One region of the Asticcacaulis sp. P4_H10 genome, then DNA from elsewhere that is predicted to be linked to it. Evidence: riboswitches for the same ligand, from Rfam matches in the RefSeq annotation. Region 1 holds a riboswitch; the other holds the start of a gene.
What was found. Region 1 has a riboswitch for cobalamin ahead of AC1DON_RS19120 (TonB-dependent receptor plug domain-containing protein). Riboswitches for the same ligand answer to the same signal wherever they lie in the genome.
Positions count from the first base shown of each region.

Region 2: linked by a shared signal. The riboswitch ahead of metE (5-methyltetrahydropteroyltriglutamate--homocysteine S-methyltransferase) and the one ahead of AC1DON_RS19120 (TonB-dependent receptor plug domain-containing protein) in region 1 are both predicted to bind cobalamin.

Region 1 covers NZ_JBFUKH010000010.1:243,466-248,601, reverse strand. Annotated here, with positions in the region: gene AC1DON_RS19135 (MoaD/ThiS family protein) at 1-180, shown strand, start outside; gene AC1DON_RS19130 (molybdenum cofactor biosynthesis protein MoaE) at 180-632, shown strand; gene moaC (cyclic pyranopterin monophosphate synthase MoaC) at 629-1,126, shown strand; gene AC1DON_RS19120 (TonB-dependent receptor plug domain-containing protein) at 1,407-3,269, opposite strand; cobalamin riboswitch at 3,383-3,567, opposite strand; gene AC1DON_RS19115 (BolA family protein) at 3,690-3,962, opposite strand; gene AC1DON_RS19110 (J domain-containing protein) at 4,027-4,689, shown strand; gene AC1DON_RS19105 (hypothetical protein) at 4,889-5,136, shown strand, end outside.
Region 2 covers NZ_JBFUKH010000005.1:110,774-115,909, reverse strand. Annotated here, with positions in the region: gene AC1DON_RS10455 (hypothetical protein) at 1-45, shown strand, start outside; gene AC1DON_RS10450 (sugar porter family MFS transporter) at 42-1,343, opposite strand; gene metE (5-methyltetrahydropteroyltriglutamate--homocysteine S-methyltransferase) at 1,407-3,737, opposite strand; cobalamin riboswitch at 3,842-4,049, opposite strand; gene folB (dihydroneopterin aldolase) at 4,131-4,538, opposite strand; gene AC1DON_RS10435 (amidohydrolase family protein) at 4,626-5,136, opposite strand, start outside.

The sequences.
Region 1 (5,136 bases):
ATTCCGGACGACGGAACGCTGCACGCATTGCGAGACAGGATATTTTCCGATGCTCTGGCAGCCCGCCGGGTGACGGTGCGCGACATCCGCATGAGCGTCAACAAGGCAATCGTCACCGCCGATCAGGGTATCGGTGACAGTGATGAAGTGGCCTTCTTTTCTATCTTTTCGGGGGGATGATGACCCGACTCGACGTGCAACTGCTGGAACAGGGCTTGGACGCTGCGGCAGCCTATGCCGCCTTTGATCGCGCCGAAGGTTCGGCCGGTGCGATCGTCAGCTTTTCCGGTGTCGTGCGCAATGAAGACGGGGCGGTCGATCATCTCTATCTCGACTGGTATCCCGGCATGACCGAACTGTCGCTGCGGGAAATTGCCGACGCCGCCGCTGCGCGCTTCGACATCACGGCCCTGACGGTACTGCACCGTTGCGGCAAGGTGATGGCGGGTGAAGCGATCGTCTTTGTCGCCGCCGCCAGCGCCCATCGCCGTGCGGCGTTCGAGGCGGCCGACTATGCCATGGACCGGTTGAAATCCGAAGCGGCCCTGTGGAAGCGCGAGGCGGGGCGGGAAGGGGAACGTTGGGTCGAGCCGCGTGCCGCCGATGCGCAAGATCTGAAGAGGTGGACATGAGTGACCTGACGCATCTCGACGAATCGGGCCGCGCCCGTATGGTCGATGTTTCCGACAAGGCCGTGACGGTCCGGACCGCGAAGGCGGCGGGCCGGCTCATCTGCGCCGCCGAAACCGTCACCCTGGTGCGCGAAGGCCGCACGCCGAAGGGCGCGGTGATCACGACGGCGGAACTGGCCGGCATCATGGCGGCCAAGCGCACGGCAGACCTGATCCCGCTGTGCCATCCGCTGGCGCTTACCAAGGTGGCGGTGGTCATCGCCGAAAATACCGGCCTGCCGGGCTTCGATATCTCGGCCGAGGTCCGGACGTCGGGGCAGACCGGCGTGGAGATGGAGGCGCTGACCGCGGTCAGCGTGGCGGCGCTCACTCTCTACGACATGCTGAAGGCGGTCGATAAGGCCATGCGCATCGAAGGTGTCGAGGTTTTGTCAAAGACGGGCGGGAAATCCGACGGCTGGCCGGCTCAAAGCGACATGCCAAAAAGTGTGTAGCGGTTTTTGGCTGGATATCGCGACAAAGCAAAAACTTAGGCCATGATGGCGGTTCAACCGAAACGCATCATGGTCTAGCGCAGATGTTATACGGCCGTCGGACGGGTTGGAACGTCCGACGGCCTGAAAGCGCCCGGCAATACTTAAAGTACGCCCGGAACGAAGCATTTTTCATCGCAACGCACAATACGTTTTTCGTTCATATTCGCGCCACAATTGCCAAAAGCGTGAGGTAAGTTGTTGCACACGCTCAATTTGGTGTGCACTCGTGCACGTAGGGCTAGAATAACCGCGTGCGCACCCCGACCCACAGCCTGCGGCCGACTTGGCCGTAACCGGCAGCCGTCTGGTAGCGCTGATCGGTCAGGTTCTCGATACGGCCATAAAGTTCGACGCGATCGTTCAGTTGGTAACGCATGCGCAGGTCGGTCAGGGTGTAGGCATCGAGGGCGACCGTGTTGGCCGCATTGTCGAAGGCATCGCCGGCGTGGCGCACGCCGATCGCCAGGTTGAGGGCGTCGCTGACGTCGTAGTTGAGGTCGACATTGGCCAGCAGGTTCGGCTTGCGCGCCAGCTCCTTGCCTTCCAGTCCGGCCGATTCGTTGCGGGTATTGAGCGCCGTCAGATTGCCGCGCAGGTGAAGGCGATCGCTGATGTCCTGCGTCCACTCCAGCTCGACACCATTGGCTTCGGACTTGTCGATATTGTCGTAGAAGCCAAAGGGATGGGTTGCGCACAGGGCAGCCGTTGCCGGCCAGCACGAATCGAAGCCGATCAGGTTGTCGATGTTGCGCGTGAACACCGTCACCGAAACCTGGCCCGAAGCGAAGCTGTAGTCGAAGCCGCCGTCGATGGTCAGCGCCTTTTCGGGCTGAAGGTCCGCATTGCCGTAGTCGCTGTAGAGCTGATACAGGCTTGGCACCTTGACGCCCTGGCCGGCACTGGCGCGGAACCGCCACTGGCCGACGGGGAAGGCTACCGAAGCCTGAACGATGTCCTGGCCGCCGAAGCTCGACGACTCGTCGTGACGGGCGCTGACGGCCACGGTGGTGGCGCCGAAATCGTGGCGAACCTGGCCATAGGCGCTGGTCAGGTCCTGATCGGCGGTTTGCAGCGGTGTCCAGGTCGATTGCGTGCGCATCTCATCTTTTTGATGGCGCAGGCCAGCCAGCAGGCGCGTGGCGTCGGATATGCGATAGACCAGGTGGTAATCCGCCGTCAGCGAGCGGCCGCGGCCCTCAAAAGTCGGGGTGCGGCTCTGATCGTACAGGTTACGCTCGGTTTCGGTCGCGCTGACCGACAGGGTGTGTTCGAACGCGTCATACTTCGCCGTTAGACCAAGCGCGGCCAGAGTCGTGTCGCTGAGCGAGGTTTCATCCGTGTCGGTGAAATTGAAGTTGATGTCGTAGCCATCGACTTCGCTGTAATTGTGCGTCTTTGCCGCCAGGCCGGTAACACTTACCGTGTTGGTGATTGCGTAGCTTGCACGTGCGCTCAGTTGCGTCTGGGTAAAGCCATCGGCTTCGGTGCCGGTGGCTGCCGCCGATACGCCACGATCGTTCAGGCCGGAGGCAAAAACGCGCCAGTTCAGACGGCCGGCCTTGCCGCCAACACCGAGGCGTGCCGCGCCATAATGGTCGAAGCCTTCGACGGACAGGTCGCCCTCCAGGGCTTCCGTCGCGCGGCGCGTGGTGATGCTGACGACGCCACCAACAGCGCCCGATCCCCACAGGGTCGACAGCGGTCCACGCAGGACTTCGATGCGTTCGGCGTCGCCGGTCGACAGGACGCCGAGATCGACGCCGCCGCCGACCTGCGACGGGTCATTGAGCGCAATGCCGTCGAGCAGGTACAGGACCTGATCGGCGCCTGCGCCACGGATGCTGGAGGCGCCCGCCGCGCCCGGACCGCCATTGGAAATGGTGTGCAGGTCGGTGGTGCGCGACAGCAGGTCGCTGACCGACAGGGATTGATAGGACTTGATGTCCTTGTCGGTCAGGACGTCGACGGCCTGGCCGATCTTGGACACCGACAGGGCTTCGCGCGTGACGGTGACGATGACGTCTTCGCCATCGGCATGAGCGAGCGTCGGGGAGAGGAGCGCCAGCGCGGATGCGCCGAGCGTGAGGATCTTCTTCAACATGGAACGGTTTCTTTCCGCCAGAAGACGAGAGCCGATAGCCCACATTGGACTACGGCTCACAAACACATCGTCTTTCGAGAGGCTTCTCGCTCGCCCGGCACACCTCGACCCGGCAAAGGACGACAGCCACGGCAGGTTTCCTGACTTGCGTTTCCAGCGCCCGACGCCGTCTTCCCCGCGAAAGCAGGTGACGTGTGGCGGCGGGCTCAACGCTTACAGTTGCGAGGACAGTTCGGGATTTCCACCCGGTTCCCTATTATCTTCCCTTTCGGGAAGCACCATTGGCACGGCCGGGCCATTACGGTGTGCGCCTTTGCGCGTCAAGGCTTGGGTGGAGGATTTTCAGCGATGTGCTGAAAGTGCGACAGTCTTCTGTCGCGCTTCCTGTCCAAAAACCGGTTCACTCTTTGGGACGCGCTTTTATGCCTCAGCCGGCGTCTTTGCCTGGATGCTCAGCGCGTGGACCGGACCTGCCAGTTCCACGGCCAGGACGGTGTTTATGCGTCGCTGACGGGCCACACGGTTAAGCCCTTCGAACGCTTCGGACACTACAAGCACGGAAAAATGACTCTCGCCCCCTTCACGCGCGCCCGAATGCCCACTATGTTTGGCGCTGTCGTCTTGGATATCAAGACGCACCGGGCTAAGGGCGGCTTCTAGCTTCGATCGGATACGATCAGCGATTTCACCCATTTTCGGCCTCACACGTCAGATACAATTCAGCAGTTATTATGCTTTCAAGGTGCTATCTCATCATATGAGCGATGAATTCAAGTACAAGCCGCGTTTTATGGATATGCGCATCCGGCCTCCCAAGGAAGGCGAGGAACACACGCGCCGCCCCGAAGACGACGTTCTGCAGCTCAAGCCGGGCCAGAAGCCTTGCGAGTGGCCGGAGTGCCACAAGGCAGCGACGGCGCGCGCCCCGAAGTCGCGCGAAATGATGAACGAGTTCTATAACTTCTGCCAGCTTCACGCCGGCGAGTATAATAAGAACTGGAACTTCTTCTCCGGCATGTCCGAAGGCGAGGCGCGCAGCCACCGCGAAGCGATCGCCACTGGCGGCCGTCCGACCTGGGCGTTCCGGGCGTCGCGTCAATCGCGCGAAGCTGCCAATTTCACGACCAAGGGCACTAAAGGCGCCGGCATGTACGACCCTCACAGCGTCTTCGGCGCCGGCGCGTCGCCGAATCGCGACAAGGCCATTCCGGTCGAGAAGCAGTACGGCAAGATCGAGCGCCAGGCCTTTGCCGACCTCGACCTCGAAGCCGGTGCGACCTGGGACCAGATTCGCGTGCGCTATACCGAGCTGCTCAAGCGCTGCCACCCGGACAACAACGGGGGCGACCGTTCGGCGGAAGACAAGCTGCAACGTGTGATCAAGGCCTATAAAGTCCTCAAAAAGATGCAAACCTCGTAAAAACCGTGAAATTGGTAATCTGCGTCGCAGTCGTCGCTTGGCTGTATAAGAATACAGCCGGCGCTAGCCAGCTAGCATCTCATCCAATTTGACGGCTTTTACCCGCCGGTGTGTGTGGCGGGAGTTCTAAATATCAAGCTCGGTCTTTGGGCCGGGCTTTTTGTTTGCTACGATGGTGCGAGTTTACCTTGAGGTTCGCATGTGGCGCCTTTCAGCAATCGTGGCCGTGTTAATCCTCTGCGGAGGGTGCGAAAAACAGGTCCTTGCCGAGTCTGAGCCCGCATCGTCGGCAGCAGCGCCGGTACCGACAGGCAACCTCCAAAAATATCACAGGGAATATCGTAGCAAGAGTGGCCATGTGCAGTGGTCAGTCAATCCGAAATATCTAGATCCCACAACTGCTGAGGCTGAAGCCCGCGAGCAGGCGGCCGTCGATAATTGTCGTCT
Region 2 (5,136 bases), on a different contig from region 1:
CATGTGTTTCCCAAGGTCAGTTTCCGCTATTGGGTGGGCGACTAAATCCGCTTTTCCATCTCTTCCAGTTCCACGCCCTTGGTTTCGGGGAAAATCTTTGCTACCACGACCAGTTGGATAAGGGTGCAGATCGCAAAGAAGACAAACGGCAGGGCCTGGGTCTTGGCGGCGATGACCGGAAAGGCCGCCGCGATCAGGGCATTCATGATCCAGTGGGTGGCGCTGCCGAGGCTCTGACCGGTGGCGCGCACCGGCGTCGGGAAGATTTCGGCCAGATAGACCCAGATCACCGCGCCCTGGCTGAAGGCGAACGACACGATAAACAGGAGCAGCATCCACAGCAGGAAGTGTTGTCCCTGGCCGGTCGCCATGATGACTGCGACACCCGCCAGCGCCACGCTCACACCGGCCGCACCGGCGACCAACAGGGTCTTGCGGCCGAGCTTGTCGATAAAGCTCATGCCGATGACGGTGGCGGTCAGGTTGGCGCCGCCGACGGCAATCGACTGCCAGTCGGCCGACAGCCGGTCGAAGCCCGCCGCCGCGAAGATGTCGTTGAGATAGTAGAGGATGGCGTTGATGCCGGTCAGTTGGTTGAACATGGCCAGCAGGATGGCGAAGATTATTGGCTTCTTGTGCTGCGCCCACGACAGCCTGGCTGAGGTCTTGGCGTCGGCAGCAGTGAATTCCGCGACGGCCGCCGAGGCATCGGCGACGCCTAGCTGGGTCAGGCTGGCAACGGCCTCTTCGATGCGGTTCTTGGCGGCCAGCCAGCGTGCGCTTTGCGGAATGGCGAAGAGCAGGATCAGGAAAAGGGAGGAGGGGGCTGCGGCGATGCCGAGCTTCCAGCGCCATACATCGTCGCCGCCGATCAGCGACGCGACGGCGAAGTTGCTGACATAGGCCATCAGGATGCCGAAGACGATGTTGAACTGAAACAGCCCGACCAATGCGCCGCGCCGGTTTGCCGGCACGATCTCGGCGATATAGACCGGCGCCAGGACGGAGGATCCGCCGACCGCCAGGCCCAGGACGAAGCGTGAGATGACAAAGGTGTTGAGATCGGGCGCCAGTGCGCAACCGAGCGATGACACGACATACATCAGGCCGATGATGCGTAAGGCATCGCGGCCGCCAATGGCGTCGCCCAGCCGCCCCATGAACAGGGCGCCGACAAAGGTCCCCCACAGCGCCACCGATACCGCCCAGCCTAACCCTTGCGCATCGAGTGCAAAGACGGTGCGGAGCGAATCGGTGACGCCGGAAATGACGGCGGTATCGAAGCCGAACAGGAGTCCGGCCAGGGACGCAATCGTAACGCTCTTAAGGTTGACCTGAGCCATATGTTTCTTCCCGTGCTTATTTCTTATATTTGGAAGAAGTATTCGGCTCAGATCGCCCTAAAGTCAAATCGCGGGTTCTCGCAAAGCGCGCGCGGCCTCCACCATGTTGACGAGCGCCGGTTTGACCTCGTCCCATTTGCGGGTTTTCAGGCCGCAGTCAGGATTGATCCATAGCTGCACGTCGTCCAGCCGCTGGCGCGCCAGCGACATCAGTTCCACCATTTCGCTGACGTCCGGCACACGCGGGCTGTGGATGTCGTAGACGCCAGGCCCGATCTCGTTCGGATACTTTTTCGACTTGAAGACGTCGAGCAGTTCCATTTTCGAGCGCGAGGTCTCGATGGAAATGACGTCGGCGTCGAGCGCCGCGATCGAATCCATGATGTCGTTGAATTCCGAGTAGCACATGTGGGTGTGGATCTGGGTTTCGTCGGCGACACCTGAAGCGGTGAGGCGGAACGCGTCCCCCGACCAATCGAGATAGTGCTGCCAGTCGCGGCGGCGCAGGGGCAGGCCTTCGCGCAGTGCGGCTTCGTCGATCTGGATCATCTTGGCGCCGGCGGCTTCCAGGTCCTCAACCTCGTCGCGGATGGCGAGCGCAATCTGGCGGCAGCTTTCCGAACGCGGTTGGTCGTCACGGACGAACGACCAGTTGAGGATGGTCACGGGACCAGTCAGCATGCCCTTTACCGGCCTGTCCGTCAGGGATTGCGCATATTTCCACCATTCCACCGTCATGGCCCTGGGGCGCGACACGTCGCCGAACAGGACCGGCGGGCGGACATAGCGCGAGCCATAGGATTGCACCCAGCCGTGCTTGGTGAAGGTGAAGCCCGACAGCTGCTCGCCGAAGTATTGCACCATGTCGTTGCGTTCGAATTCGCCGTGCACCAGCACGTCGAGCCCGACCTCTTCCTGCCAGCGGATGGCGCGCTCGGTTTCTTCGCGCAGGAAGATTTCATAGCTGGCATCGTCGATCTGGCCCTTGGCGTGGGAAGAGCGCGCCTGGCGGACCTCAGCTGTCTGCGGGAAGGAACCGATGGTCGTCGTCGGGAAGGCCGGCAGGTTGAAGCGCTGACGCTGGACGGCGGCGCGGGCGGCAAAGGCGCTCTTGCGTTGGGTGTGCTCAGCTGTGACAGCCTTCAGGCGGTTGTCGACGGCGCGGTCGTGGACCTTGCGGGAGTTCCTGCGCGCGGCGGCGGCCGAGGTCGATTGGTCGAGCGTGTCCCGCACGCTTTGGCGTCCTTCGGCCAGGGCCTTCGACAGGGTGTTGAGTTCGCTCATCTTCTGGACCGAGAAGGCCAGCCACGAACGGACATCGCCATCGAGCGCGTCTTCCTGGTCGAGGTCGATCGGCGTATGTAGCAGCGAGCACGACGGCGCCAATTGGAAACGCCCTGCGCCATGAGCAGCGATGACGGGTTCCAGCGCGTCGAGGATTTTCGCGAGGTCGGCGCGCCAGATGTTGCGGCCGTCGATGACGCCCAACGACAGGACGAGGTCTTTTGGCGCCTTGGCGAGGACGGGTGCCAACTGCTCGGGGGCGCGGACGAGGTCGATATGCAGTCCGGCGACGGGCAGGGCGACGGCGACATCGAGGTTTTCCTCCAAGGCGCCGAAATAGCTGGCGACGAGGATTTTCAAACCCGGTACGTCGCGGGCAAAGGCGGCATAGGCCTTTTGCAGCGCGGCCGCGGTGGCGACATTGCCGTCGAGCACAAGGGCGGGCTCATCGATCTGGACCCACTCGGCACCGGCGTTCTTAAGACCCTTCAGAATCTGGACATAGACCGGGATCAACTGATCAATTAGCGACAGTGGATTAAAGCCTTCCGGCCCCTTGCCGAGACGCAGGAAGGTCACCGGCCCGACCAGGACCGGACGCGTATTGTGGCCCAGTGCCCTGGCTTCGAGGAACTCATCGACCGGCTTGAAGGATTTCAGGCTGAAGGTCTGATCGGCCGTGAATTCCGGCACCATGTAGTGGTAATTGGTGTCGAACCACTTGGTCATTTCCTGGGCAGGGACGCCATGACCGGAATGGTGGACGTGGCCGTGCGCGCAGGTTTCGGCGTGGCCTTTCTGCGATCCTCTGGCCATGGTGAAATAGGTGTCGAGATCGGCCTTATCGCCGTAAATGGCCGGGATGGCACCGACCATCAGCGACGTATCGAGCACGTGGTCGTAGAGCGAGAAGTCGTTCGACGGAATCATATCGACGCCGTGCGCTTCCTGACGCGCCCAGTTGAGCGCCCGCAGGCGCTTGGCTTCGGCCAGCAAGGCTGCCTGATCGGACTTGCCCGACCAATAGCTTTCGAGCGCGAATTTCAGTTCGCGCTTCAGGCCGATGCGCGGTGTCCCCAGTGCAGCGACTGGAAATTGTGATTTTGACACGATGGTCCCCGTAGGATGATCGGCCGGGGAGCACGGACACACGTCAACGGTCGCGCCCCGGAAATGAGGCGCGTGAGAACGCACGCCCGTGGCCCTCCGCCCGGGATGGATATTTGTCTGCGGCAGGTCTCCTGGCTTACGGGTCATAGCGTCTATCCGCCTTCTCAGGAGGAACCGTGTCAGGGTTCCGCCCAATGGCATTATGGATATTGGCTCACCGCTCACAGTTGCGGGGGCAGCGCCGGTCTTGAACCGGCTTCCCTCTTAGCTCTCCGCCAAGCGACGGACAGAACCACGGACACGATAGTGATAGGTTATGCGTTACTGCCCGTCAAGCATCATATAAAGATATCTTTATATGATTATATGTATGTGTTTATCGCATGAGGCCGGTCATATCAGATCCTCCAGATGGAGTGCGGCGAGGCCGGCTTTATTCCGGCGGCGGGTCAAGGTGATGCCGACATCGGCGAAGCGTCCACCGATCGGAGCATGGGGCTTGTGAACGGTTACCTTGACAATCTCGATCGCCTCAAAGCGCGTGAGCAGGGTGGTCGTCAGGTGTGAGGCCAGGGTTTCGATCAGCGACCACGGCTTGCCGGTAATGATGGCGCTGACGCACTCGTGCAACTGTTTGTAACAGACCGTGGCGTCTATCCGATCCGACGTGACAGCGGCCATGGTGTCGAGCCACCAATCGACGTCAACGACGAAAAGCTGTCCGTCGCGGCGCTCGAAGTCGAGGACACCGTGATGCCCGTGGGCTTCGATACCGTGCAGGAAGACGTGATCTAAGGTCATGCATGGACCTTAGACCTCAAAATATCGAGTCGTCAATAATGATATAAAGATATCTTTATATCATTATGTGGTGCGGGCATTTCCTCTTCAAATTCGATAGATGCGTTCCGCGGTGGTAGCGAACAGGGCGGCGCGATCGGACGCGCTGAAGCCGGCAGTGATGTCGTCATAGGCGCGCAAGGCGTACGAATAGGAATTGAACAGCTTGTCGGTCGGGAAGTCGCTGGCAAAGGCGCAGCGCTCCGGGCCGAAGCGATCGATGGTTTCTAGCACCGGGCCGCGCATCGACTGTGCTGTCCAGCCACGATCGACAAAGCCAAGGCCGGAAATCTTAACGGCGGCGTGCGGCAGTTCGGCCAGCTTGCTCATGCCTTCCCGCCACTGCGTCAGGTCGGCGTCGACCGGCATGCCCATATGGTTGAGGATGACCGGCGTGTCGGGGTGTTGTTTGGCCAGTTCATAGGCCTGGATCAGCTGGCCGGGATAGATCTGCAGGTCGAAGGACAGCTTGTAACGTGACAGCAACGTATACCCGCGCGCAAATGCCGGGTCGTCCAGCAGGTTGCGCGGCGTATAGGTGCGCTTCGGGTTTTCGTGC